DNA from 4 places in the Stutzerimonas stutzeri genome. Region 2 is predicted to be linked to each of the others. Evidence: predicted binding sites of a transcription regulator. Region 2 holds the regulator's gene; each other region holds the start of a gene.

Region 1 (7,164 bases), 2.0 Mb from region 2:
CGAGCTGCTACGCGCGCACAACGAAGAGCTGGTCGGCAAGATCGAGGATGAAATGTACGACTTCTTCATCCTCTCGCGGCAGAACCAGGACGTGCTGCAGACCCTGCTGGAAGTGATTCCGCTGGACGAGTGGGTGGTCGCGCTGAAAGGCGCCGAACCGGAGCTGGTCAAGGCCATTCAGGGCGCCATGCCCAAGCGCCAGGCGCAGCAGATGGAATCGATCAACCGGCGTCAGGGCCCGGTGCCGCTGAGCCGTGTCGAGCAGGTGCGCAAGGACATCATGGCCGTGGTGCGCGAGATGTCCGCCGATGGCGAGCTGCAGGTGCAGCTGTTCCGCGAACAGACGGTGGAATGACATGACGGTCAAGGTGATCAAGGGTGCCGACCGCAGCTGGCGGCCGTTCCGCTTTCCGCCAAGGGTGAAGACCCCGGCACAGGCCGCGGCTGGTTTCGCCGGCGACCCGGCAGCACTGCAGCGCGCGGTGGCCGATGGCTTTCAGGAAGGCATCGACAAGGGCTACCGCGAAGGCCTGGAGCAGGGCCGCGAAGCGGGGCATCGCGAAGGCTTCCAGCGTGGCGTCGAAGATGGCAAGGCGCTGGGCCTGGAAGAGGGCCGCCAGCAGGGCCGCCGCGCGTTCGACGAGGCCGGTCGCCCGCTGGACCGCCTGATCGAGGCATTCGAAGGCTTTCGTCAGGAATACGAGCAGGCGCGCCGCGAGGAGCTGCTGGAGCTGGTGCAGAAGGTCGCACGGCAGGTGATTCGCTGTGAGCTGACCCTGCATCCGACCCAGTTGCTGACCCTGGCCGAGGAGGCGCTCAACGCCATGCCGGGAGACCAAGAAGAGGTGCGTATCCACCTCAATCCGGAAGAGTGCGCGCGTATTCGCGAGCTGGCGCCCGAGCGGGCCGGCGCCTGGCGCCTGGTGCCGGACGACAAGCTGGCGCTCGGCGAGTGCCGCGTGCTGACGGCGCAGGCCGAAGCTGATATCGGCTGCCAGCAACGCCTGGACTCGTGCATGGAAACCCTCGCCGAACACATCACGGCGCAGGGCTGACCGATGGCCCTGCGCGACAGCTTCCGCCTCGACGAGGCCCTGCGCTCGCTGGACAACGTGCAGTTGGCCAAGGTCAGCGGGCGGTTGGTGCGTGTCTCCGGCATGCTGCTGGAAAGCCTCGGCTGCCAGCGCATGACCGGTCAACGCTGCTATGTCGAGCAGGGCGACGGCAGCATGCTGGAAGCGCAGGTGGTGGGCTTCAATCGCGATATCACCTACCTGATGCCGTTCAAGAAACCGGTCGGTCTGACGGCCGGTTCGCGGGTATTCCCGGCGCCGGATGACGCCAAGCTGCACATCGATGAGTCCTGGCTGGGGCGTGTGGTCAACGGCCTCGGCGAACCGCTGGACGAACTGGGCAAGCTCGGCGGGCGCGACCCGTTGCCGACCGAGCTGCCCTCGGTCAATCCGCTCAAGCGCAAGCCGGTCAGCGAAGCGCTGGATGTCGGCGTGCGCGCGATCAATGCCACCCTGACCCTGGGCAAGGGCCAGCGCGTCGGCCTGTTCGCCGGCTCCGGCGTCGGCAAGAGCGTGCTGCTGGGCATGATTACCCGGCAGACCAAGGCCGATGTGGTGGTGGTCGGGCTGATCGGCGAGCGTGGCCGCGAGGTGCAGGAATTCCTCCTGCATTCGCTCGGCGAGGAGGGCCTGAAGAAGGCCGTGGTGGTGGTCGCGCCGGCCAACGAATCGCCGCTGATGCGCCTGAAGGCCACCGAACTCTGTCACAGCATCGCCGCCTACTTCCGCGACCAGGGCCACGACGTGCTGCTGCTGGTCGATTCGCTGACCCGCTATGCCATGGCCCAGCGCGAAATCGCCCTGGCCCTCGGCGAGCCGCCGGCGACCAAGGGCTACCCGCCATCGGTGTTCGGCATGCTGCCGGAGCTGGTGGAGAGTGCCGGCAATGGTGCCAGCGACAACGGCAGTCTCAGCGCCATCTATACGGTACTGGCTGAAGGCGACGACCAGCAGGATCCCATCGTCGACTGCGCGCGGGCGATTCTCGACGGCCACATCGTGCTCTCGCGGCGCCTGGCCGAAGCCGGACATTACCCGGCCATCGACGTGTGCGCCTCGGTCAGCCGCTGCATGAGCCAGGTCGGACAGCCGGCGCACCTGGGCGCGGCGCGCCAGCTCAAGGAGTGCTACAGCACCTTCGAGAAGATCAAGGAGCTTATCCCGCTCGGTGGCTACACGCCGGGCGCCGACATCAAGACCGATCGCGCGGTGCAGCTGGCGCCGACCATCGAGCGCTTCCTGCGTCAGGACGTCGGCGAGGCCGCCGAGCTGGAAGCCAGCGTTGCCACCTTGCAGAACATCCTCGGGAAACCGCGATGAAACAGCAGATCGAGACCCTCGGCCGCCTGGCCAGCCTGCGCAGCCACCGTGTGCGGCAGATGCTCGGCCGCGTGCAGTACCAGCAGAACCTTTGCCAGCGCTACCGCAACAACATCACCGGCCTGAGCCGCCTGTGCGGCTTTTCCGTGCCGATGAGCACACCACTGCAGCGCGACAACCAGCAGCGTTACAAGGCCACCCTGTACAAGATGGTGGAGCTGCAGCGCCGTGAGTTGGCGGTTGCCGAGCAGGCGCTGGAGCGTATTCAGCGCGAGCTGCTGCAGGCCATGCGCAGCGAGAAAGTGGTCGAGCACATGATCGATGACAAGATGCAGCAATGGCAGCAGCTGCTTGCGCAGCAGGAGCAGAAGATCCAGGACGGCCTGGCCGCGCAGAGCTGGTGGCGTAATCGAATGGCCTGAGTTTTTGCGATGGGGCTGGGTAAGGGGCAGAATCGACCGGCGCAGCAACGTCGGACGCACCGTCCATCCGTGCCCTGCAGAATAGATTTAAGGTTTTCGCCCAAGCGGTCGCCTCTTTGGCTGTAACCACCGAGTTGGAACGCAATCATGGAAATCAGCCGGCATTTCAAGCCCGCCCTGACACCGGCCGCCGAGGCCAGCACCAATCGCCAGCCCGCTGCACGCCCTGCGGCTGAAGCGCTGGTGCGCCAACCTGCCAGCCTTCCGCTGGAGCAGATGCATGACGCCCTGCGCGCTATGCCGGAAATCGACCTCGACCGGGTTGCGGCGATCAAGCAGGCCCTGCAGCGCGGTGAGATCTCCAGCGATCCCGCCGAGCTGGCCGGCAGCATGCTCGCCTACCACCGCGGAAGCGATGCGTGAACCAGCGCGACAAGCTGCTTGCGGTCGTCGCCAGCGACCTTGTGCAGGATTGCGAGGATTACCTGGCCCTGCGCGATCTGATGCAGGCGCTCTACGCATTCCTGCTCGAGCGTGACAGTGTAGAGATTGATCGACTCAATCTGCAGATCACCACGCGCGTCGAAACCATCGGCATGCGGGCCCAGCGCCGGGCCAAGGTGCTGAGTGCCTTCCGTCTGCAGGCCGATGCCGAGGGCATGCAGCGTCTGCTCGGTTCCTACCCTGCCGAGCAGGCCATGCGCCTTACCCAGTCCTGGCAGCAACTCGGGGCACTGGCCTGTCAGTGCCAGCAGATCAACGAGCGCAACGGCAAGCTGCTGGCCATGCATCACGAGATCCTCGGCCAGCTGCTGGCGGGTAGTCATGATGCGCGGCTCTATCAGCCACAGATGTACTAAGCCCATAGGGCGTAATACGTGATTTGTTCCAACTCTCGTATCCATCACCCGGAGCTGCTGTAGCCCGCTTGCTCCTGAATGCTTGTGGGAGCCGTGCGCGGCCGCCGGTTGGCATGCTGTCCGGCACCTGCCGGCGCCACAGTTGCTGAACGCAACAGACTCCGGATGCTGTTCGCCGAGCGCCCGGGTTGGGCTCCGCACGAGCGCCCGAGGACCATCGGCGAGAGTCTCTCAACCTTCCCGCCGATATTTTGCAATGCGCCTTAAGCGCTCCCCCTCAAACCGTCGCCTTTACCCAGAGATGTTGCGCCGCATAGCCAGGCGGAAACGGCATTTCCCCGTTTCCCCATAAGGCTGCCAGGCGGAAGCGTTTCTTCTGCGTCATGTGGATTAAAACGCTTATAAATCAACCATTTGTGAATTGGCACTCAACTTGCTCTACAGAGCACAGGAAGGGGATCGGTAATGGCGATAGATTCGAATTACATAAAGCAGATGTCGACGCAGCTGGCGACCTACGAAGTTCAGTCTTCGCTGGACCGGCTCAATCGCAACGAAAGCAACTACAAGACTCAGCGTGATGCGCTGAGCAAGTTGCGCACCTCCCTGACGACCTTCAAGTCCGCCGTCTCCGGGTTGAAGACCGGCAAGGCGACCATGCTGGTCAACAGCGCCACCACCAGCCAGGAGGGCTACGTCAGTGCCACGGTCGGTGCCAAGGCGCAGGCCGGCAGCTATCAGTTCTATGTCGAGCAGCTGGCCAGCAAACAGCAGGTGGCGGTGCAGGGGCTAGTCGACGGCAGCCTGAGCGGCACGTTGACGCTCAAGGGGCAGGATTTCGATCTGAGCGGCTACGCCACTCTCGACGACGCGGCCAAGGCCATCAACGCCACTGCCTACCTCGGCGTGCAGGCCACGCTGGTGCGCAGCAATGGCCAGGTCAACCTGGTGCTGACCAGTGCCGAAAGCGGCGCCGCCAATGCGTTCGCTGTTTCATTGAGCCCCGATTCGAGCGGCACGACCACCGATCTGTCAGGCGCGGCCGATGCGCGCATTCGTATGGGTGGCAGCTTCAATGGTGCAGACGGGATCGAGCTGACCAGCTCGAGCAACACCTTCGACAACGTCATCGAGGGCGTCAGCCTGTCGGTCAGCAAGGTGCACAAGGACGGTGATGCGGCTCTGACACTCAACATCGACCAGGACAAGAGTGCCACCAAAGGCAAGGCGCAGAGCTTCGTCGATGCCTTCAACGCCCTGATGACCAGTTTCGATTCACTGACCGCCAGCGGCAGCGACAGCAGCGCCCGCGGTGTGTTGGCGGGCGACTCCAGCGTGCGCGCCATCGAAGGTCGCCTGAATACGCTGCTGCGTACCGATTTCGGCGGCAACAGCCTGATCAATTTTGGTATCAGCGCCGATCGCAACGGCAAGTTGACCATCGACACCGCTCGCTTCGAAGCCGCCGTAGCGAAGGATCCAGCCGGTTTCGAAGCGCTGTTCACCGGCAAGGACAACCTGCTCGACAGCATCGACAAGACCGTCGCCAGCTACACCTCCAGTACCAACGGCATGTTGAAGAACCGCATGGACACCCTGGACATGAACCTGCGGCGCGCCAACGAGCAGTTCGACAAGCTGCAGCAGCAGTACGACAGCCATTACTCCCGCTACCTCAAGCAGTTCACCTCCATGATGCAGACCATGCAGAACATGGAGCAGACCTTCGGAATGTTCTGATGACCTACCTCCCCAACGACAGTTACGACAGCTACCGCGCGGTGGATCTCGAGGCGCGTGCCGCTTCGGCGTCGCCCTATGAGCTGGTGCTGGTGCTGATGGATGGCCTGCTCGACGAGCTGGCCCGCGCGCGCGGCCACATCGAGCACAAGCGCTACCAGCAGAAGGGCGCCTCGCTTGAAAAGTGCATGAACATCCTCAACGGTCTCAATGGCGCGCTGGATGAGGAAGGCGGTGGCGAAGTCGTGCAGGGACTGGCGCGGCTCTACGAGTACTGCATCTACCGCCTGTCCGACGTCAGCGTGACGCTGTCGCTGGAAGGGCTGGACGAGGTGGTGAACCTGCTTGGCACCCTGCGTGAAGGTTGGGAGGGTGTCAGTGCCGCACGCAAGTGATGAGCAGCGCTTGCGGGCGTTGCACGGACGGCTGGCCGCGGCAGTGCAGGCCCAGGACTGGCGCGCTGTTGGCGAGGTCGACCAGGCGATCCGCCAATGCCTCGAACAGCTCCCGCGCGTGCCGCAGGATGAGTCTGTAAAGGCCGCCAGGCAGCAGCTCAAGCGCTTGCACGGGCAGGCGTTAAAGGCGTGTGGCGAGGAGTGCGAGCGCTTGCGCCTGCTGCTGGTGAATCACCTGGAGTACGCCGAAGGGCGTTCGGCCTATCAACGAATCGACATGTACCAGGCGGGAGACGGCAGGTGATGCAGTTGATCTCGGCTTCGGCCCCAGCCGCAGTGGCGGAAGCGTTGACGCAACCGCCGCGTCCGGCCTCGCTAAGCGGTCATGCGGCTGCGCGAGCGGCAGACGGCCAAACCGGCTTCGCCATAGATTTTCGTGCGCGCATGCTGGGTGCAGCCGCGGATCTGGACATGGATACGCTGCCACAGCTCCCGGCGGAGCAGGACCCGCTGTTGCCGTCCGCGCTTGTGGAAATGGTTGCCGAGGCGGGTATCGACGAAGCTGCCGAGCAAGGTCCGGCCGAGCAGTGGCTGCTGGGTATGCTCGATCAGCAGCAGGTGCAGGTTCAGGCACGTGAGGCGGCGGTTCAACTGGGCTGGCCAGTGGCGCCCCAACCATCAGACGCCGCGCCAGATGGCCAGGCCGCCGAGGTCATCGAAGCACAATCGCAGGGCCGGGTGACCCCGTTGCCCGCTGGCCTGCCGGGCCAGCAAGCGACCGAGCAGCTCGCCGACCGGCTGATGCCCGCTGCACCGGTCGTGCGTCCGGCCATCGAGCCCGGTGCAGCGTTGAGCCTGCTGGCCGTCGGTGCAGCAGGAAGCGATCTCGGCGCAGACCTGCCGGTCGAGCAACTGCGGGAACTCGCCAGCATTGATGATGGCAGCCAGTCAGTGCCGCTGTTGTCTGATCGCCCGGCTAGCAGCGTAGCTCAGGGCGCCGAACGCCTGCTCAAGCTGCAAGCACCGGAGGCCAAGTGGGGCGAGCAGATGCTCCACGCGCTGCGCGAACACGTCGAAATCCAACTGCAGCAACGTCAGCAGAGCGCGACCATTCGCCTCGACCCGCCCGAGCTGGGCAGCATGGAGATCCATCTCAGCCATGAGTCCGGTCGCCTCACCGTGCAGCTCAGTGCAGCCCATGCAGATGTGGCGCGCCTGCTGCAGCAGACCAGTGACCGTCTGCGCCAGGAGCTGGTGGCGCAGCACTTCGTACAGGTCAACGTGCAGGTTGGTGCCGACGGCCAGTCGGGCCGTCAGGGTCAGTCGCAGCCAGGGCATCAAGGCGATGCGGTAC
Region 2 (7,164 bases):
TGCCCAGCGGCTTGATGACCACCTCCTCCTGACCCACCAGCTGATCGACGACAAAGCCGATGCTCTGGTTGCCGACACTGAGGATGACCACGTGACCTTCACGCTGCTCTTCCTGAGACGCATCGTGGATCAGCCAGCGCTTGAGGTAGAACAGAGGCAGTGCCTTGTCGCGCACTATCACCACTTCCTGGCCGTCCACTACGTTGGTGCGCGAAAGATCGAGGTGGAAAATCTCGTTGACGTTGACCAGCGGGAAGGCGAAGGCCTGATTGCCGAGCATGACCATCAGGGTCGGCATGATTGCCAACGTCAGAGGCACCTTGATCACCACCTTCGAGCCTTGGCCCTTGGTGGAGAATACGTTGACGGTACCGTTGAGCTGGGAAATCTTGGTCTTGACGACGTCCATGCCGACACCGCGGCCAGACACGTCGGAAATCTCGGTCTTGGTCGAGAAACCAGGCGCGAAGATCAGGTTGTAACATTCCAGATCGCTCAGGCGATCCGCTGCGTCCTTCTCCAGCATGCCTTTTTCGACCGCTTTGGCGCGCAGGATATTGGCGTCCATCCCCTTGCCGTCATCACTGATGATCAGCAGGATGTGATCGCCTTCCTGTTCGGCGGACAGCACGACCCGACCGGTGCGCGGCTTGCCAGCGGCTTCGCGCTCTTCAGGCATTTCGATGCCATGGTCGACCGCGTTGCGCACCAAGTGCACCAGCGGGTCGGCAAGCGCCTCGACGAGGTTCTTGTCGAGGTCGGTTTCTTCACCGACCAGCTCGAGATTGATCTCTTTCTTCAGGCTGCGCGCCAGATCACGGACCAATCGCGGGAAACGGCCGAAAACCTTCTTGATCGGCTGCATGCGGGTCTTCATCACCGCGCTCTGCAGGTCGGCAGTTACCACGTCGAGGTTGGACACAGCCTTGGCCATGGCCTCGTCGCCGCTGTTGGAGCCCAGGCGTACCAGACGGTTACGCACCAGCACCAGCTCACCAACCATGTTCATGATTTCATCGAGGCGCGCAGTATCGACGCGCACCGTCGTTTCGGCTTCGGCTGGCGGTTTCTCAGCCGGCGCCGCAACGGCAGGCTTGCTGACCGCTGCCGCCTTAGCTGGAGCTGCAGCGCGAGCGGGCTCTGGCTTGGGCGTCGGCTTGACTGGTGCAGGCGCCGCGGGTTCGACAGCTGCCACATCGGCAGCGGCAGGCTCGAACTTGCCTTTGCCGTGCAGCTGATCGAGCAAGGCTTCGAACTCGTCGTCGGTGATCTCGTCACCGGCCTTCGCTGGCGCCGCGCTTACTGGCGCAGCGGCCGGAGCGGCTTCGAACTTGCCTTTGCCATGGAGCTGATCGAGCAGCGCCTCGAACTCGTCATCGGTAATTTCATTACTGACCGGCGCGGCGACCGCGTCCGGCTCGGTGGGTGTCGTCGCGTCTGCTGCGGCAGCGAACTGGCCTTTACCATGCAACTGATCGAGCAGCGACTCGAACTCGTCGTCGGTAATCTCGTCCGTTACCGGAGCGTGTTCGGCCTCGGCTGCTGCCGGCACGCTGGCGGGCGACTGAATGGCATCGAGCAGCTGTTCGAACTCGGTATCGACAGCTTCGGCCTCGGCAGGGATCTGAGCCTCGACCGGCGCCGCCGGAGGATTGGCGGCAGCCGGCTCAGCCAGACGCGCTAGAGCAGCGAGCAGCTCACGTGAGGCTGGAGTCGGTTCGACGCGCTCGCGAACCTGGCTGAACATTTCGTTCACGGCATCGAGTGCCTGCAGAACGACATCCATCAGTTCGGAATCGACGCGACGCTCACCCTTGCGCAGGATGTCGAAGACGTTTTCGGCGATATGGCAGCACTCCACAAGCTCATGAAGCTGAAGGAAGCCTGCACCGCCCTTGACCGTATGGAACCCGCGAAAAATCGCATTGAGCAACCCCGTGTCATCAGGGCTGCTTTCCAGCTCCACGAGTTGCTCGGACAATAGTTCGAGAATCTCGCCGGCCTCTACCAGGAAGTCCTGGAGGATTTCTTCATCGGCGTCGAAGCTCATATTCACTTCCCCTAAAAGCCCAGGCTTGAAAGCAGATCATCGACATCGTCCTGGCCGGAAACGACATCTTCACGCATATCGGCATGCATCTGCGGACCTTCACCCTTGGAAGGTTCTTTTTCTTGTTTTTGCTTTTCCTGCTCGGCGCGCATCGCTTCGCGGTCGTGCTGGATTCCAGCCACACGATCAACCTGCCCTGCCATCAACACAAGATTGAGCAGGTTGCTTTCGAGTTCGGTGATGAGACGAGTCACCCGCTTGATCACTTGACCGGTCAGGTCCTGGAAATCCTGCGCCAGCATGATTTCACTGAGGTTCTGTGACAGCTGTGAGCCATCGTTCATGCTGCGCTGGAGATAGTGGTCGATGCGCTTGACCAGGTCGCGGAACTGCTCGGCGTTCATTTCGCGGCGCATGAAGCGCTGCCAATCAGCCGTCAGGCTCTGCGCCTCATAGCTCACGTAGTTCACCAGCGGAGCGGACTCCTCCACCAGGTCCATGGTGCGATTGGCGGCCTTCTCGGTCATCTCAACCACATAGGACAGCCGATCGGTCGCGTCGGTAATCGGTGACGGATCGCCTCCGGTCGCGCATGTATCCATCTCGAGCTTGACGATGGCGTTGTGCAGCTCACGCGTGAGCTTGCCAACCTCCAGGTAGATCCCGTGATTGCGCACCTGATTGAGTTCGTTGAACATCTGCGTCGCTTCATCGAAGCGGCCCTGTTGCAGACTTTCGATCAACTTGGGTGCATGAGTCTTCAGAGTCGCTTCGAACTCTGCCAGGCTTTGGTCTGCTTGCGTCATAGTGCCCTCGCGGCGTTGCTGCTTCAGCCGTTGACGCGCTCGAAGATCTTCTCGATCTTCTCCTTGAGCACCTGGGCAGTGAAAGGCTTGACCACATAGCCATTAACCCCGGCCTGTGCCGCTTCGATGATCTGATCGCGCTTGGCTTCGGCCGTCACCATCAGTACCGGTAGGTTCTTGAGGCGTTCGTCGGCGCGCACGGTGCGCAGCAGATCGATACCGCTCATGCCCGGCATGTTCCAGTCAGTGACCAGGAAGTCGAAGTTGCCGCTCTTGAGCATCGGCAGTGCGGTAGTGCCGTCATCCGCCTCGGCGGTGTTGGTGAACCCCAGATCACGCAGGAGGTTCTTGATGATTCGTCTCATCGTCGAGAAGTCATCGACGATGAGGATTTTCATGTTCTTGTCCAAGTCGACCTCCGTAAGTCCCAAAATGCCTCAGCAAACCGAGCACGTCATACCGCAAACAATCGTCAATTGGCGCGCCATTCACCGAGACGTGCACGCAACCGCGCAGCACACTGGCTATGCAACTGGCTCACGCGCGACTCGCTGACCCCCAGCACCTGCCCAATTTCCTTCAAATTCAGTTCTTCGTCGTAGTACAGCGACAGCACCAGCTTTTCACGCTCGGGCAGGTTCGCAATAGCATCGGCCAAAGCCTGCTGAAAGCGCTCATCCTCAAGGTCACGAAAGGGCTCCGGGTGGGTACTGGCGGCGTCATCCTCGAACTCGCCGTGCTCACCCTCCTGCAGCAGATCGTCAAAGCTGAACAGGCGACTGCCTAAGGTGTCGCCGAGAATGCCGTAATACTCATCGAGACTTAGCTTAAGTTCGGCCGCAACTTCATGATCTTTAGCGTCGCGCCCGGTTTTCGCCTCGATAGTACGAATTGCCTCGCTGACCATGCGCGAATTGCGGTGCACGGAGCGTGGCGCCCAGTCACCCTTTCGCACTTCGTCCAGCATCGTGCCGCGGATGCGGATACCCGCATAGGTCTCGAAACTGGCACCTTTGCCGGCGTCGTATTTCTTCGCTGCTTCCAGCAGTCCGATCATTCCAGCCTGAATCAGATCGTCTACCTGCACGCTGGCAGGCAGACGCGCCAAAAGGTGGTAAGCGATTCGCTTGACCAACGGCGCGTACTGATCGATCAGGCGGTACTGCGCATCCTTTGCCTGAGCCTTGCTGTAATACATAGCGGATCCGGCACCTGTCATTCGTGGCTTTGAGAAGCGGGGCTTATGAGCCGCTCTACGAAGAATTCGAGATGACCACGCGGCGTCGCGGGCAGTGGCCAGGTATCAATCTTCTGCGCGATAGCCTTGAACGCCAACGAGCATTTCGAACGCGGGTACGCCTCATAAACCGCACGCTGCTTCTGTACTGCCTTGCGCACCGCCTCGTCGTACGGCACGGCGCCCACGTACTGCAGCGCCACATCGAGAAACCGTTCAGTAACTTTGGTCAACTTGGCGAACAGGTTGCGACCTTCCTGCGGCGCATGCGCCATGTTCGCCAGCACGCGGAAGCGGCTGATTCCATAGTCGCGGTTAAGCAGCTTGATAAGAGCATAGGCGTCGGTGATCGAAGTGGGCTCATCGGTAACGACCAGCAACACCTCGTGCGCAGCCCGTACGAAACTGACCACCGAATCGCCAATGCCAGCCGCAGTGTCAATGATTAGCACGTCGAGCTCGTCGCCCAGATCGCTGAATGCTTGAATCAGACCCGCGTGCTGCAGCGATGAAAGCTGCACCATACTCTGCGTGCCCGAAGCGGCCGGCACCACACGGATGCCGCCTGGCCCCTGGATCAGCACATCGCGCAGATCACACTCGCCGGCAATGACGTCGGCCAAGGTGCGCTTGGTGGTCAACCCCAGCAGAACGTCGACGTTGGCCAAACCGAGATCGGCGTCGAGCAGCACTACACGCCGACCCAGATCGGCCAGCGCGAGCGAAAGATTGACCGACACGTTGGTCTTGCCGACGCCACCCTTGCCGCCGGTCACCGCAATCACCTGTACGGGATGCATACCCATGTTCACACGCCTATATCTTGCTGGGGCCTTGCGGCCGTCGATGCGCCCGCATGGCACGCATCTGATTCATTCAGGTACCGCTGTCGCAACTTCATCCGGCCCGCCTTGACGAACCGTTGTACAACCCGGCGAACATATCGGCCATGGTTTCCTCGCTCGGTTCCTCACCGGACTGCAAACTCACCGCACGACTGACCAGTTGGTGACTGCGTGGAAGGTGCAGGTCATCCGGAATCCGGGGCCCGTCGGCGAGGTACGCTATCGGCAAATGCTGGCTGATCGTGAGCCCGAGCACATCACCGAGGCTGCCGGCCTCATCCAACTTGGTCAGGATACAGCCGGCCAGGCCGCAGCGACGATAGTTGTGCCACGCCGCCTTGAGCACCTGGCTCTGACTGGTCGCGGCCAGCACCAGATAATTCTTCGATTTCACACCACGATCCGACAACGCTTCGAGCTGCATGCGCAGCGTCGGATCGCTGGCAGGCAGGCCGGCCGTATCGATGAGGATCACCCGCTTGCGTGCCAGCGGAGCCAGCGTCTTGCTCAACGACTGGCTCGGGTCGATCTGCACGACCGGTACATCGAGAATGCGGCCCAGGGTCTTGAGTTGCTCCTGTGCGCCGATCCGATAATTGTCCATGCTGACCAGCGCGATGTTTTGCGCGCCGTATTTCAATACGTAGCGTGCAGCGAGCTTAGCCAGCGTCGTGGTCTTGCCGACACCTGCCGGGCCTACCAGGGCGATCACGCCACCCTCTTCCAGCGGTTCGTTCTTGCTTACCTTGATTGCCTGAGCCAGGTAGGCCAACACCATCCGCCAAGCCTGGCGAGGCTCGTTGATCCCGGCAACCTTTTCCAACAGGCTACGCGATAGCTCGGCCGGCAAGCCCAGCCGTTGCAGGCGACGCCAAAGGCCGGCCTGCTGCGGACGGCGGCTTTGTTCCTGCCCCCAGGCAATCGAGCCGAGCTGGACTTCGATCAGCTCACGCAGACCGTGCAGTTCCGACTGCATCGCCTCGATCGCACGTGTGTCGACCGCGCCAGCAGCTTCGGCCACAGGCACAGGCTGCGGCTTACTCGCCGCGGCAGCGGGCTTCTCGTCAACCAGTTGACGATCCTGCATCTTCGCGCGAGGTGCAGCGCTCAGCTCAGCATGGGCATTGGCGAGGCGAGCCTGGGTCTTGCGCAGCTCGGCTTCCAGCGCCGGGTTGGGCTTGTTGGCGGCCGGAGCGGACTGCATCGGGTAATCGAGCACGGCAGTCAGCTCGACGCCGCCGGCCACCCGGCGATTGCCAATGATCACGGCATCGGCGCCCAGCTCGTCACGCACCATTTTCATGGCGATGCGCATATCGGCGGCGAAGAAACGTTTGACCTGCATGGCCTGTACCCTCGGTTAATTCTGACCCACCGTCGAAACGATGGTGACCTGCTTGTTGTCCGGTATTTCCTGATAGGCCAGAACATGAATGTTCGGCACCGCCAGACGCGCGAATCTCGACAGCATCGCCCGAACCGGGCCGGCTACCAGCAAAACTGCAGGCTTGCCGAGCATTTCTTGACGCTGTGCCGCTTCTATCAGAGACCTTTGCAACTTTTCGGCCATTCCCGGTTCCAGCAAGATGCCATCTTCCGAACCCTGACCAGCCTTCTGCAAGCTGTTGAGCAAGATCTGTTCCAACCGAGGTTCCAAGGTGATTACAGGCAGCTCCGGCTCTAGTCCCACAACGTTTTGCACGATTGCTCTCGACAGCGCGACGCGTACCGCGGCCACCATCGCGGCGGGATCTTGACTCTTGGCCGCGACGTTGGCGATGGCTTCAGCGATGGTGCGAATGTCGCGCACCGGGACCTGTTCCTGCAGCAATGCCTGGAGCACCTTGAGCAAAGTCGACAGCGAGACCATTCCAGGCACCAGCTCTTCCGCCAGCTTGGGTGAGCTCTTGGCCAGCAACTGCAACAGCTGCTGGACTTCTTCGTGACCCAGCAGCTCATGGGCGTGCTTGTGCAGGACCTGGTTGAGATGCGTAGCGACCACGGTGCTGGCGTCAACCACCGTGTACCCCAGCGATTGAGCTTGATCGCGCTGGCTCGCCTCGATCCAGACAGCCTCCAGGCCGAACGCCGGATCCCTGGCGGTGATGCCGTTCAAAGGCCCAAACACCTGCCCCGGGTTGATCGCCAGCTCCCGATCCGGATAAACCTCGGCTTCGGCAAGACTCACTCCCATCAGGGTCAGGCGGTAGGCATTGGGTAGCAGAT
Region 3 (7,164 bases), 1.1 Mb from region 2:
GGTACTGCGCGCAGAGCGAATCGAAATCACCCCAGAAGGCCGGCAGGATCACCATATCCGCTGCATTCAGCAGGCCGTCCACCGCTATGCCTGTGCCGCTGAAGGTGTTTACGCCATGGCCGTCGGGGCTGACCAGGCGGGTTTCGAAAGCAGGGGTGAGGTCAAGGCCGAGCTGCTTGCCATAGCGCAGGCTGGCCATGTGAAAGAAATCTTTGGCCTGCATGAGCGTCGAGGCGAACACTCCTTCGGTGGCCAGTATGCTGACGTGTTTGATCGAGGCGAGGTTGGGCATGCGATTCTAATTATTGTGTGGAATAACAGGGTAAAACGGCCGTTCGGCGGCTGGAGCGTCCTATTTTTCCACAGCGCTGTCCAGTCTGAACTGCTACGGCGAGGCTGAACCGTTGCACCGGCATAGCGTCGAACCGCTGATGCACAGGAGCAAATCATGAGCGAAACCAATTCGTATCCCGTTGCCCCGTTCGGCGATTGGGATGGCAGCCCGGCAGCCGCCCGAGCGATGCAACAGGGCTTGGCCTCGCAGGTGCGGCTGCAGGACGACTTTCCCCCATTGCGCTTGATTGCCGGGGTGGATGTGGGCTTTGAAGAAGGCGGCAGCATTACCCGCGCAGCCGCGGTGCTGCTGGATGCCGATACACTCGAACTGGTCGGCAGCAGCCTGGCGCGAGTTCCGACCAACATGCCCTACATTCCCGGCCTGCTGTCGTTTCGCGAGCTACCGGCAGTCTTGCAAGCGCTCGCCGAACTGCCTGCAGTCCCCGATCTGATCTTTTCCGACGGCCACGGTATTGCCCATCCTCGGCGCCTGGGGATCGCCGCGCATCTGGGCGTGGTGACCGGCCTGCCCACCATCGGCGTGGCGAAGAAGCTGCTCACAGGCGAGCATGATGAACTCGACCTGATGCGCGGTGCGCAGGTGGCGTTGCGCGACAAGAAGACTGGCGAAGTGATCGGCTGCGTACTGCGCAGCAAGGACAAGGTGCGGCCGCTGATCATCTCGCCTGGCAACCGCGTCAGCATCGCCACGGCCCCCGAGCTGGTAATGCGCTACCTGACGCGCTATCGCCTGCCCGAACCGACTCGTCTGGCCGATCGGCTGGCCTCGCGGCGGGAGGAAAAGGCTGCTGCACGCCGCCTGGCCGGCAGCGGCGAGTAACCGGCGCGCCACTCAGGTTGTAACTGCAATTGCCAACTGCTGCGGCTGCGCTTGCAGGCGTCGTCTTGCAGGCGCTAGCCTGCGGGCCTGCCGTCAGCATGGACCTTCACAATGCATCTGGATTGCGCCACCGGCTGGTGTCATGGCGTCCGCCACTGCCCGTCACCGAACTTCAACCAGCGTCCGGCCTGCGAGATATCCCTGCTGGTGATTCACAACATCAGCCTGCCGCCGGGGCAGTTCGGAACCGGCAAGGTTCAGCAGTTCTTCCAGAACGTACTGCAGCGCTCTGAGCATCCTTTCTTCGAAGAGATTGCCGAGCTGCAGGTGTCGGCGCATTTTCTCATCGAGCGTGATGGCGCGATCACTCAGTTCGTCTCTTCTCTGGATCGTGCCTGGCATGCCGGTGTGTCGTGCTTTGACGGACGCGAGAGCTGCAATGATTTCTCGATCGGCATCGAGCTGGAGGGGACCGACGATCAACCCTTCAGCGAGGCGCAGTATCAGGCGCTGATCGAACTCTGCCGGATTCTGCAAAGCGCCTATCCGGCCATCACGCCCGAGCGGGTATGTGGCCACAGCGATATCGCCCCCGGACGCAAGACCGACCCCGGGCCGGCATTCGACTGGCAGCGGTTGCGCGCAGCTTTCATTACCTGCTGACGAAAGGAAAAGATTGATGAGTTTTCTGGTAATCCTGCTCGTGCTGCTGGTGGACAAGTTTTCCGATTGGCGGCCACGCCTGCAACATGACGGGCCCTTGCTGGCGCGGCTGCGCCAAGCCGAGACCAGCCCGCGCTTACAGCATTCGCCCTGGCTTGCGTTGCTCCTGCTGGTGCTCCTGCCGGTGCTGCTGCTCGGGCTGTTGCTGGCAGCACTGGAGCCCTTGTCGTACGGCTGGTTGAGCCTTCCGCTGCATTTGCTGGTATTGCTCTACAGCCTCGGTCGCGGCCACGCGAAATCCGAACTGGGCGCGTTCCGCGATGCCTGGCGGCGCGGCGATCAGGAGGCCGCGGCGCTGGCCGCCGAACGTGATCTCGGCTTGCTGGGTCAGGACCCACCCAGTCTGCTGCAGGCGGTGCAAACGCGGCTGCTATGGAAGAGCTACGAGGGCTTCTTCGCCGTCATCTTCTGGTACCTGTTGCTGGGGCCGATGGCGGCGCTGGCCTACCGGCTGCTGGCGTTGTGCGGCGAACATGCCGAGCGCGAAGGGTTGCGCGAGCGCGCCGATCAGCTGCGGCATGCATTCGACTGGCTGCCGGTGCGGGTGCTGCTGGGCAGCTTCGCCCTGGTCGGCAACTTCGTCGCCGTCAACCGAGCGTTACTGCACGAACTGCTCAGCTGGGACGCGCCGGCGCGTCGGCTGCTGGCCGATGCTGGTCCTATGGCTGCTGACCTGTCGCCTGTGATCGATGGCGAGGCGGGTATCGCCCGGCTCGACGAAATCGCCGCGTTGCTGGTACGCACCCGGGTGTTCTGGTACGCCGTGATCGCCGTCCTGACCATCTTCGCCTGAGCCGAGCAAAGCGCCGGCATAGCTGAATAAGCGGCCATAAAATCGCTGTATGGCCGTTCTCTATCCAAGCGCTACAACCCGCGGGCCAGACAGCTCGCTGAGCGAATGGAGGGCATGGGTCTGCTGGCTATCATTTAGCCATTACCTTAAGTTACAAATTCCCTTACCGATATCCCGTATAACCCGGGCAGATGCACTCTCTGACGAGCCCTGCTGCGCGCTGCAATTGCGTGTAAGCCAAAACCAATAAAATTGGGAGACGTCGTGTGAATAGTCTGTTGTATCCCGCGATCGCGTTCATGAACCGCCTGAGCTTCGGCATGAAGTTCAGCCTGGTCAGTGTCCTGTTCTTCGTTCCCATGCTGCTGAGCAATTACTATCTGGTACGTGATTCGTATCGGACGTTCGTTGGTACCCGCACCGAGCTGCAGAGCCTGGAGCTGCTCGGCTCGACACTGCTGGTGCGGCGTAGCATGGAGGACTGGAAGGACCTCGTGCGGATCGAATCGATCATCGGCCAGACCGGCAACGTCGAGGCCTTGCAGACCCGCCTGAACCGTGTTGAAGGCGAGCTGGCAGCACAGCTGCAGGCCCTTGCGCCGGTTGGCGATGCGCCAGAGCAGATAGCCGAATTCAATGCGCGCCGCGATGAGCTGGTTGCGGGGCTGAGCGCCGCTCAGGCCGAGCAATCGCTGCAGTCCAAGGCCGCCATGGCGGAAACGCTGTTGGGGCAGTCGCAAGTGATGATCAAGCTCGTGGCTGGGCAGTCGGGCCTCAGTCAAGATCTCGAGCGTGAGGTGCGCCTGCTGGCCGAGCTGCTGACTACGGTGACCCCGGCCATCAGTGCATCGCTCGGCGAGGGGCGTGCGGTGGGCTCGTACACCTTCGGGCAGGGGTATCTGAACTCTGATGCCAGCAACACGCTGGACAACCTCGTGCTCGAGCTGGAGAAGCAGCAGGCGCAATACGCCGCGCAACTGCAGGATGCTTTCGGCGCCAGCGAGGCCGCGCGTCGTAAGCTCGACTCCTTCGCCACTGCCAGCCGCGAGTCGCTGCAGGCGAGCAGCGACATCCTGCAGGACGAAGTGATCATGGCCGATGCGCTGGATCGTCCTTGGGAACAGTTCTACGAGCGCATCAGCGCACAGATGGCCAAGACCTACGAGCTGAACGACGCCATCCTGGAGTTCCTCGACGTTGAGCTTGCCGAACGGCTGGAGCAGAAGCGCCTGTTGATGACCTTGCTGATCTCGGCAGTGGCCATCGTGCTCTGCCTGGTTGCCTATCTGTACGCCGGTTTCTATGCGTCAACGCGCGCCTCATTGCACAGTCTGGGCAAGATCATGGGCAAGGTTGCGGCCGGCGATTTGACTGTGCGCTATCAGGTGCAGAGCCGCGATGAACTCGGCGAGCTGGGGCAGGTGTTCAATACCACCGTGGCGCAGGTTCGTGAGCTGATCGAGCGGGTCGGCCAGACGGTGGCCGAGGTCGAGCGCCAGGCGCAGCGGGTCGAAAGCGTTTCCGGCGAGAGCAACCAGACCGTCTCCGAGCAGCGTGGCCAGATCGAACAGGTTGCGACGGCGATGAACGAGATGTCTGCCACGGCCCAGGAGGTTGCCAGCAGTGCCGAGGCGGCCGTGGGCAGTGCACAGAGCGTCAACCAGGAAACCGTCAGCGGACGGGCGCTGGTGGTGGCACAGGTGGGTGGCATCCAGCGTCTGGCCAGTGAAATCGAGCAGTCGGTGCAAGTGATCAATCAGCTGGCCGGCGACAGCAAGGCGATCAGTCAGGTGCTCGACGTGATCAAGACGATTGCCGAGCAGACCAACCTGCTGGCACTCAACGCAGCCATCGAGGCTGCGCGTGCCGGTGAGCAGGGGCGCGGCTTTGCGGTGGTGGCCGACGAGGTGCGCGGGCTGGCGCAGCGGACGCAGAAATCGACGGCAGAAATCGAGCAGATGATCGCGCGTTTGCAGAATGGCGTCGGCGCGGCGGTGAAGACCATGCATGCCAGCCATACGCTTGCCGAAGATACCGTGGGCCAGTCAGGACAGGTCGAGCAGGCGCTGGAGAACATCCTCGGTGCCGTGGGGCTGATCGTCGATCAGAACCAGCAGATCGCGGCAGCGGCCGAGCAGCAGACTGCCGTGGCGCACGATATCGATCGCAACATCGTCGCGATCAACGAGGCCGGCCAGCGTACCGCCGAGGGTGCCGGGCATACCGAGCAGGCGAGCCGTGAATTGTCCCAGCTGGTCGGACGTCTGCAGCAGCTGATCGGCGCGTTCCGCGTCTGAGCAGGGCGACAGGTCAGGGCTGCGGCCAGCCGAACAGCTCGCAACTGTTGCGATAGCTGGCGGCGGCCAGCTCTTCGGCGCTGACGCCCTTCAGGTCGGCCAGCATCCGGCAGATCTCCGGCAGCAGCTCTGGGCTGTTGCGCTCGCCAGCATGGCCGGCCGGTGGAATGTCCGGCGCGTCGGTTTCCAGCACGATGGCCCCCAGTGGCAGCTGTTTCAGCACCCGGTGCATGCGCTGCGCCTGCGGCCAGGTGCCGGCACCACCGAGGCCGAGCTTGAAACCCAGGCGCAGATACTCCCGAGCCTCTTCCCAGCTGCCACTGAAGGCATGCACGATGCCCGTGCGTTCCAGCTTGTGTCGCTTGAGCGAGGCAATCATCGGCGCATGTGCGCGACGTACGTGCAGCAGCACCGGCAGGGCGAACTCAGCGGCCAGTGTCAGCTGCGCTTCGAGCAGCTCGTGCTGGCGCTCGATGTCGGGGTCCTCGACGTAATAGTCCAGGCCGATCTCGCCGATGGCGCAGAGCTTGGGTTCACCGCGCAGCCGCTCCAGCCAGGCGCGCAGGTGGCCCAGATGGTCGTTCCGATGATCTTCAATGAATACCGGGTGCAGGCCCAGCGCGGCATGAACGCTTGGCTGCTCGCAGGCCAGCCGCCAAACCCGCTCCCAGTTCGCTTCATGCACACCGAGCACCACGATGCGCTCGACTCCAACGTCCTGGCTGCGGGCAATTACCTGCGCCCTGTCGTCGTCGAACATTTCGAAGTCGAGGTGGGTGTGGGTGTCGATCAGCTGCACGAGCAGACTCCATGTAGGTCGGCGGTGGGCGGGCAGGTAATGCTACATGGCTGTCAGCGGCTTTCCTCTTCGATCTGGATGTCGCTGACACCCAGTTCGGTCAGCCGGCTGGCCTCGCTGGGGCGGACGGGGTTTTCCCAGGGGGCGTCGACGGCGGCGCGCGGCTCGCGAACGTGATGCAGCAGGATCTCCAGCTCGGCCTGCTCGAGGCCGGGTGTTTCGAATGAGCTGATCAGCAGCGATGCGGGCTCGCCGTTGATGCGGTAGTGGATGCGATAACGTTTCAGATCGGTCATGGCGGGCGTCCTGCGGTTGGCGGCACTGATACATCCGACCGCCAAAAACCGCTCAGGCTCCCGGTTCGTCCTGTGCTTCGCGCTTGAGCAGCGCGGCCTTGCGCTCAATCCCCCAGCGATAACCGGTCAGCGCCTGCTGGCTACCGACCACGCGGTGACAGGGCACCAGCAATCCGACGGGGTTGCTGGCGCAGGCGCGGGCTACGGCGCGGGCGTGGCTGCCAAGTGTCGCTGCCAGTTCTCCATAGCGCCGCGTCTCCCCGGCGGGAATCTGTTGCAGCGCCAGCCAGACTTGCTGCTGGAAGGCCGTACCGCGCAAGTCCAGCGGCAGGCCGGCGGCCCGCTGTGGTTCCTCCAGTTGGCCGACGATTGCCTGCAGCCACTCACCCAGGCCGTCTTGGTCGCGCTGCAGCTGCGCGGCGGCAAAGCGTGAGCGCAACTCGTCTTCCAGGGCGTCTTCACTGTCGCCGAACAGCAGCGCGCAGACGCCCTTGCCACTGACAGCGACCAGTAGCAGGCCGAGCGGGCAGGGTGTCAGGGCATAGCGCAGGGTTTCGCCGGCGCCTTTGCGTCGGCGCTGGGCCGGCGTCAGCGCCTGCGCGTCCGCATAGGGTGCCCGCGTGCCGGAGTAGCCGGCGGCGAGGGCGGCATCGAGTACCGAGTCGGCTTCGGCCAGATGGGCTTGCAGGCGTTCGCGGCGGCGCGCTGCTGACCACGCCCGCGGAGTCATGCCGGTGCGTGCCTTGAATGCCCGCGACAGGTAGGCCGGCGACAGCCCAATGCGCGTGGCCAGCTGCTGCAGCGGCAACGGCGCCTCGCTCGCATCGAGCAGGCGACAGGCGGCAACCACCAGCGCATCGAGTTGCTCGCTCGGGCTGGGACCGCAGGGCGCGCAGCGGCGGCAAGGGCGGAAGCCCGCCGCCTCGGCCGTGGCAGCCTCGGCATAGAACACCACCCGCTCGCGGGCTGGGCGGCGTGCCGGGCAGCTGGGCCGACAGAAAATGCCGGTCGAGCGCACGGCGAATACGAAGCGCCCATCGAAGGCAGCATCACGTTCGCAAAGGGCTTGCCAGCAGCGG
Region 4 (7,164 bases), 1.4 Mb from region 2:
ATGCCCTCGTAGTTGGTCACTTGGACCTGGCTGTAGACCTCATCGGGCAGGCGCAGCCAGGGGTAGCTGTAGCCGACATCCAGGCTTTCGGAATACATGTAGACCGGGCTGCGCAGGCGGCCGGCGCGAAGCATCAGCTGGTCGTTGGCCTGCAGCGACAGGTAGGCCCACTCCAGATTGGCCTTCCATTCGTCCTGCTGCGCCTTGGCGGTGGCCTGGACGGTTACGCCCAGCGTATCGGTGATGCCGTAGCTCAGCTGGGCGCCGAACTTGGACAGCTGGTCGCCGCGCCAGGAGTCGTTGGTCTGGCCCTGAATGCCATAGCTGCGACCGTCGTCTTCGCCGCCAAGGTGGGTGAAGCCAACGGTACCGAAACCGTTGAAGCGATGTTCACCCTGTTCCAGGGCGAAGGCAGGGGTGGCGGCCAGGCAGACAGCTGCCAGACCGGCGACACGAAGTGCAGTCATTGGATGCTCCAAAAAAACGTTAAACACGGAATTGGCCCGTGGCCGCGCGCAGGTGGTCTCCGGTACTCACCAGTTGCTCGCCAAGGCGGGCGGTGGCTTCGGCGCCGTTAGCGGTTGCTTGTGCGTCCTGCTGCAACACTTGAGTTTCTTGTTGGATGGAACTCGACAGGCCGATCTGCTCTTGAGTGAACTGAGCGATACCGGCGTTGAGTTCGTCGATCTGGTTGACCGTGCGGGCGATGGCTTCCAGCAGCTGGGTGGCCTCGACCGAGCGTTGGATGCTCGCCCGGGATTTCTCGCCATTGCTGGTCATCACATTGAGTACGGTGTTGGCGCTGTTCTGCAGCCGCTGGATGATCTGCTGGATCTCTGCGGTGGAGGCGGCGGTCTTCTGTGCCAGGTTGCGCACTTCATCGGCTACCACGGCAAAGCCGCGGCCCTGCTCGCCGGCACGGGCGGCTTCGATAGCGGCGTTCAAGGCCAGTAGATTGGTTTGTTCGGCAATGCTGCGGATCACGGTCAGTACCGAGCCGACTTCCTGGGTTTCTTCCTCCAGTTGCTCCATCGCCTTGACCGCGCCCATCACGCTGTCGCCCAGGTCGCTGATGCCGCTCGAAAGGCTGCCGACGTGTTCGCGCGCGGTGGCCGCCTGACGTGCCGCGGAATTGGCTTCGTCGGAAGCCTGCTGCGAGCGCTGCGCCACTTCCTGAATGCTGCCGGTCATGGTGAGGATGTCGCGGGTGATCGAGTCGGTGTGATGCTGCTGCGACTTGGCGTTCTCTTCCGAACCCTGGGTGAGCTTGTACAGCTCCTTCGAGACCTGGCCCAGCGGTGTGGCGGCATCGATGATCTGGCGAATGGTGCGTTGCAGCTTGTCGAGAAAGCTATTGAACAGCTCGATCATCGCCCCGATTTCGTCGTTGGACTCGACATTCACGCGCTGGGTCAGGTCGCCATCGCCGCGGGCAATTGACTGCAACGAAGTGATCACGCCGCGGATATTGACCATCACGCTGCGGATCACCAGCCAGGCGCCTAGACTGACCAGCACGACCAGTACCAGGCTCAGGATGATGCCTAGCCGCGTCGTGTCGGCGTTGGCTTCGCGAGTCTCTACCAGGGTCTGCTGGAAGCTGTCGTAGGCCTGCGCGCGAAAGTCGCTGCCCTGTTTCTGCGCCTGGGCCAGGTCGCTGGCCATGCGGTCGAGGCTCGGCCGCAGATCATCGAACGACGCACTGCCATCAATCAGCTTGGTCGAGGCGGCGAGCGCATTGTCGGCATAGTCGCGCACAGCCTTGCGCCAGTCGCCCAGGGCCTGATGCTGTTGGCGCTGATCGCTAAGCAGGCTGGCCAGAGCCTGCTGCTGGGTGTCGATCTGCTGCAGCACCTCGCGCGCTTCGTCGAGCACGCTGGGCTCGCCAGCCGCCACTGCGTTGTTCAGCAACGCCGGCACGCGGGAGAACTGGAAAATCACCGCGTCAGCCTTTTCCAGGGTCGGGTAGCTGCGGGTTTCCAGCCGGACCAGCCGCGAGTCTGTGGCAGAAAGCTGCAGCGAGGTATAGACCACGTACAGGACGAGTCCGACCAGAGCCACGGCGGGCACCAGCGAAAGCTTCGCGGTCAGCGAGAAGTTCTTCAGCATGCATCGACTCCAGAGCGGGCTGCAGGTACTGCGGAAGTTGCGGTTATGGCCAAATGCCAGCCATTAGCAATATTGTGACTGGAAACGGCTTTCGGGTCACGTTATCGGTTGTAACCATACGAACTTGAGAACCGTTCGGCGGATTCGAGGCATAAAAAAACCGCCCTGTAGGGCGGCTCTTTATGCAGCAGGGTTGCGGGTTACAGGCCGTTCTTGGCCTTGAACTCGCGGCGGCGGCGGTGCAGCACCGGCTCGGTGTAGCCGTTGGGCTGCTTGGTGCCTTCGAGGACCAGCTCCAGGGCAGCCTGGAAGGCCACGCTGTTGTCGAAGTCCGGCGCCATCGGGCGGTACAGCGGGTCGCCCTGGTTCTGACGGTCGACCACTGGCGCCATGCGCTTGAGGCTTTCGAGCACCTGATCCTTGGTCACTACGCCGTGACGCATCCAGTTGGCCACGTGCTGGCTGGAGATACGCAGGGTCGCGCGGTCTTCCATCAGCGCGATGTCATTGATGTCCGGTACCTTGGAGCAGCCAACACCCTGCTCGACCCAGCGGACCATGTAGCCGAGGATGCCCTGCGAGTTGTTGTCCAGCTCGTTGCGCTTCTCTTCCTCGCTCCAGTTGGTGTCTTGCGCCAGCGGGATGGTGAGGATGTCGTCGATGGACGCCTTCTCGCGCTTGGCCAGTTCGACCTGGCGTGCCTGCACGTCGATCTTGTGGTAGTGCATGGCGTGCAGGGTGGCAGCGGTCGGCGACGGTACCCAGGCGGTGTTGGCGCCGGCCATGGGGTGGCCGACCTTCTGCTCGAGCATCGCGGCCATCAGGTCAGGCATGGCCCACATGCCCTTGCCGATCTGTGCCTTGCCCTGCAGGCCGCAGGCCAGGCCTACGTCGACGTTGTTGTTCTCGTAGGCGCTGATCCACTTCTCGGCCTTCATGGCCGCCTTGCGGACCATCGGACCGGCTTCCATGGAGGTGTGGATTTCGTCACCGGTGCGATCGAGGAAGCCGGTGTTGATGAACACCACGCGCTCGCGCGCTTCCTTGATGCAGGCCTTGAGGTTGATCGTGGTACGACGCTCCTCGTCCATGATGCCGACCTTGAGGGTATTGCGCGGCAGGCCGAGGACGTCCTCGACGCGGCCGAACAGCTCGGTGGCGAAGGCGACTTCTTCCGGGCCGTGCATCTTCGGCTTGACGATGTACATCGAGCCGGTGCGGGTGTTCTTGCGGCTGGTGTTGCCGTTGAGGTTGTGCACCGCGATCAGGCTGGTGAACAAGCCGTCGAGAATGCCTTCCGGCACTTCGTTGCCTTCCTTGTCGAGGATGGCGTCGTTGGTCATCAGGTGACCGACGTTACGGATGAACAGCAGGGAGCGGCCGTGCAGGGTCAGCTCGCCGTTGCCGTCGGCCTTGGTGTAGACGCGGTCCGGGTTCATGGCGCGGGTGATGCGCTTGCCACCCTTTTCCATATCCTCGACCAGGTCGCCCTTCATCAGGCCAAGCCAGTTGCGGTAGACGATGGTCTTGTCGTCGGCGTCGACGGCGGCGATGGAGTCTTCGCAGTCCATGATGGTGGTCAGCGCCGATTCCATCAGGATGTCCTTAACGCCGGCCGCATCGGTCTGACCGATCGGGCTGGCCGGGTCGATCTGGATCTCGAAGTGAATGCCGTTGTTCTTCAGCAGTACGGCGATCGGCACGCTGGCATCGCCCTGGAAGCCCTGCAGCTGGGCCGGGTTCTTCAGGCCGGTGGTGCTGCCGTTGTTCAGCGAAACGACCAGCTTGCCGCCTTCGATGCGGTAGCCGGTGGAATCGACGTGCGAGCCGGTTTCCAGCGGTGCGGCTTCATTGAGGAAGTTGCGGGCGTAGGCAATGACCTTGTTGCCGCGGATCTCGTTGTAGCCCGGACCCTTGGTGGCGCCGTCTTCTTCGGAGATCGCGTCGGTGCCGTAGAGGGCATCGTACAGCGAGCCCCAGCGGGCGTTGGCGGCGTTCAGGGCGAAACGCGCGTTCATGATCGGCACCACCAGCTGCGGGCCGGCCATGCGGGCGATTTCTTCGTCGACGTTCTCGGTGGTGGCCTGGAAGTCTTCGGCTTCCGGCAGCAGGTAGCCGATCTCCTGCAGGAAGCTCTTGTACGCCGCGGCATCGTGGGCCTGACCGGCACGGCCTTGGTGCCAGGCGTCGATCTGTGCCTGCAGCTCGTCGCGCTTGGCCAGCAGGGCGCGGTTCTTCGGCGCCAGGTCGTGGATGACGCTGTCGGCGCCAGCCCAGAAGGCGGCGGCATCGACGCCGGTACCGGGAATCGCTTCGTTGTTCACGAAGTCGTACAGGACTTTGGCGACCTGCAGGCCACCGACTTGAACGCGCTCAGTCATTACTCGCCTCACTTGGTTCTTCTAATTCGACAGACAATTTGGTTTCTTGTAGTCCGAGTCGCCGGATACTACATCAAGCGTCGGCGAAAATCAGTCCGCCGAAAGAGCCGGTCTTCCGCCCTTGCAGCGATGCGTAGGGATGACGCCGGGCTGTCTTCAAGGCGACTGCCTGCTATACCTAATGGGCCTTCGCTAACGCGCGAGCGCTTTCCCAGTACAGGAGCAGTCCATGGATCACCTCGTTCTCACTGTTATTGCCGAAGATCAGCCTGGCCTGGTCGAGCGCCTGGCCAAGTGCATCGCCGATCATGGCGGCAACTGGCTGGAGAGCCGTATGTCGCGGATGGCCGGACAGTTTGCCGGCATTCTGCGGGTGGCCGTGCCGCAGCAGGCACATGCCGAACTGACTGCGGCGCTACAGGGGCTCGAGGCGCAAGGCATTCGCGTCTTGCTGGCGCACAGCGGTACGGAGCCGACGACGAGCTGGCAGGAAATCCAGCTGGAACTGGTCGGCAACGACCGCCCCGGTATCGTCCGCGACATCACCCGTCTGCTGGCCGAGCATGGCGTCAATCTGGAAAGCCTGGATACCGAGGTGCTGCCGGCACCGATGAGCAGCGAGCTGCTGTTCCGTGCCGAGGTGAGGCTGGCCGTGCCCAGCGACCTGTCGCTGGAGATACTGCAGCAGCGCCTGGAAACCCTGGCCGACGACCTGATGGTCGAACTCAAGCTGCAGCCGGCCGAGAAGTCCTAGCCCGTCGCCGACATGCTTAGCCGGCGCTTTTGCGCATCACCCGCCAGGCGTCCAGGCTGTACACCGCAAGCCCCGCCCAGATGCAGAAGAAGGCCAGCTGGCGGTCGACCGGGAACGGCTCGTCGAACAGCTGCACGGCGAGGATCAGCAGTAGCGTCGGGGTCAGATACTGCAGGAAGCCCAGCGTCGAGTACGGCAGATGACGCGCCGCGGCGTTGAAGCCGAGCAGCGGGATCAGCGTCACCGGCCCGGCGGCCATCAGCCAGAGCGCGTCGGTGCTGGTCCAGAACGCAGGCTCCGTACTGGTGCCGCTGCTGAACCAGAACAGCCAGACCAGTGCCACCGGCAGCAGCAGCCAGGTTTCGACTACCAGGCCAGGCAATGCGGCTACCGGCGCCAGCTTGCGCAGCAGGCCGTAGCTGCCGAAGCTCAGCGCCAGCACGATGGAAATCCAGGGGAATTCGCCGAGCATCAGCAGCTGCAGGCTGACGCCTACGGTGGCCATCGCCACGGCCAACCACTGCAGCGGGCGCAGCCGCTCGCGCAGCACGATCATGCCGAGCAGTACGTTGATCAGCGGGTTGATGTAGTAGCCCAGGCTCGCCTCGACCATCCGGTCGTGGTTCACCGCCCAGACGTAGATCAGCCAGTTGGCGGCGATCAGCACGCTGGAGATGCCCAGCACGCCGAGGCGTCGCGGATGCATTAACAATTCGCGCCACCAACCCGGATGGCGCCAGACCAGCAGCACCAGCGAGCCGAACACCGCCGACCAGATCACCCGCTGGGTGACGATCTCGAGCGCGCCGTACTGTTCGAGTGCCTTGAAGTAGAGTGGAAACATGCCCCAGATGCTGAACGTGGCGAGCCCCAGCAGATAACCCTTGCGCAGATTGGCGGTAGCCATGACGTCCTTCGACGAGCAGCGGAGAGCCAGCCATTTTGCGCCTTTGCCTGGTGGAGAGAAAGCATGGCGCACTACATGGTTTGCAACGTAAACGGTCGCCTGGAGCGGTCCAGAAAGGGAACGCGCCGCGCCGCGCCCCGTCTCAACTGCATCGCCAATCGAAACGGCACCGGGTCATCCGGAAGGGGGAGATGAGCAATGCGCTTGCAGCATCAGGTGGCACTGGTCACCGGCAGTACCCAGGGCATCGGACGCGGTATCGCCGTACGTCTGGCCGAGGAGGGCGCAGATATCGTCCTTAACGGCCGCGAGGAAGATGACGAGGCGCGCGAGAGCATCGCGCAGGTGCGCGCAACCGGAAGACGGGTCTGCTTCATCGCCGCCGACGTCAGTGACGTCGAGCAATGCCAGCGGCTGGTGCGCGAGAGCATCGAGCAGATGGGGCGGCTGGACATTCTGGTCAACAATGCCGGCGTGCAGCGGCACGCGGCTTTCCTCGATGCGCAGGCGGACGATTACGACCAGGTACTCAACGTCAACCTGCGCGGCCCGTTCTTTCTGGCGCAGGCGTTTGCCAGACACTTGCGCGAGCAGGGCCGTGGCGGGCGCATCATCAATAACAGCTCGGTACACGAAGAGCTGCCGCACCCCAATTTCACCGCCTACTGCGCGAGCAAGGGCGGGCTGAAGATGCTCATGCGCAATATCGCCATCGAGCTTGCGCCACTCGGCATCACCGTTAACAACGTGGCGCCAGGTGCGGTGGAAACGCCGATCAATCGTGAGCTGATGAACCAGCCGGAGAAGCTTGCCAGCCTCCTGCAGAACATCCCGGCCGGGCGCCTTGGGCGGCCTCACGATGTCGCTGGGGTCGTCGCATTTCTCGCCTCACCGGATGCCGAATACATCACCGGGACTACCCTGGTGGTCGATGGCGGCCTGCTATGGAATTACAGCGAACAATGACCAATATCCCGACGTGCCAGCCTAACCGCCACGACATCAGCGCCATT

Evidence for each region. Region 2 encodes FliA, which starts transcription of late flagellar genes. Its sites were predicted from a motif close to CTAAAGTTTNNNNNNNNNNNGCCGNTAA; they were not measured.
Region 1: a site for FliA is predicted at 2,903-2,930, ahead of flgM (flagellar biosynthesis anti-sigma factor FlgM). Genes of this name have one in related genera too.
Region 3: a site for FliA is predicted at 2,839-2,866, ahead of SM130_RS03175 (methyl-accepting chemotaxis protein). Genes of this name have one in related genera too.
Region 4: a site for FliA is predicted at 2,211-2,238, ahead of SM130_RS01695 (methyl-accepting chemotaxis protein). Genes of this name have one in related genera too.

Annotation. Positions count from the first base shown of each region.
Region 1 is NZ_CP139348.1:4,576,954-4,584,117, reverse strand. Features, by position in the region: gene SM130_RS21200 (FliG C-terminal domain-containing protein) at 1-355, shown strand, start outside; gene fliH (flagellar assembly protein FliH) at 357-1,055, shown strand; gene fliI (flagellar protein export ATPase FliI) at 1,059-2,393, shown strand; gene SM130_RS21185 (flagellar FliJ family protein) at 2,390-2,815, shown strand; gene flgM (flagellar biosynthesis anti-sigma factor FlgM) at 2,963-3,238, shown strand; gene flgN (flagellar protein FlgN) at 3,235-3,675, shown strand; gene fliD (flagellar filament capping protein FliD) at 4,141-5,415, shown strand; gene fliS (flagellar export chaperone FliS) at 5,415-5,810, shown strand; gene SM130_RS21160 (hypothetical protein) at 5,794-6,114, shown strand; gene SM130_RS21155 (flagellar hook-length control protein FliK) at 6,114-7,164, shown strand, end outside.
Region 2 is NZ_CP139348.1:1,779,995-1,787,158, reverse strand. Features, by position in the region: gene SM130_RS08230 (chemotaxis protein CheA) at 1-2,050, opposite strand, end outside; gene SM130_RS08225 (protein phosphatase CheZ) at 2,062-2,856, opposite strand; gene SM130_RS08220 (chemotaxis response regulator CheY) at 2,880-3,254, opposite strand; gene fliA (RNA polymerase sigma factor FliA) at 3,329-4,054, opposite strand; gene fleN (flagellar synthesis regulator FleN) at 4,072-4,899, opposite strand; gene flhF (flagellar biosynthesis protein FlhF) at 4,991-6,283, opposite strand; gene flhA (flagellar biosynthesis protein FlhA) at 6,299-7,164, opposite strand, start outside.
Region 3 is NZ_CP139348.1:721,060-728,223, forward strand. Features, by position in the region: gene SM130_RS03155 (GlxA family transcriptional regulator) at 1-292, opposite strand, end outside; gene nfi (deoxyribonuclease V) at 449-1,177, shown strand; gene ampD (1,6-anhydro-N-acetylmuramyl-L-alanine amidase AmpD) at 1,289-1,840, shown strand; gene ampE (regulatory signaling modulator protein AmpE) at 1,857-2,693, shown strand; gene SM130_RS03175 (methyl-accepting chemotaxis protein) at 2,960-4,990, shown strand; gene SM130_RS03180 (TatD family hydrolase) at 5,004-5,789, opposite strand; gene SM130_RS03185 (hypothetical protein) at 5,843-6,085, opposite strand; gene ada (bifunctional DNA-binding transcriptional regulator/O6-methylguanine-DNA methyltransferase Ada) at 6,138-7,164, opposite strand, start outside.
Region 4 is NZ_CP139348.1:385,880-393,043, forward strand. Features, by position in the region: gene SM130_RS01690 (hypothetical protein) at 1-467, opposite strand, end outside; gene SM130_RS01695 (methyl-accepting chemotaxis protein) at 487-2,109, opposite strand; gene SM130_RS01700 (malate synthase G) at 2,310-4,490, opposite strand; gene SM130_RS01705 (glycine cleavage system protein R) at 4,720-5,244, shown strand; gene rarD (EamA family transporter RarD) at 5,261-6,151, opposite strand; gene SM130_RS01715 (SDR family oxidoreductase) at 6,350-7,117, shown strand; gene treF (alpha,alpha-trehalase TreF) at 7,114-7,164, shown strand, end outside.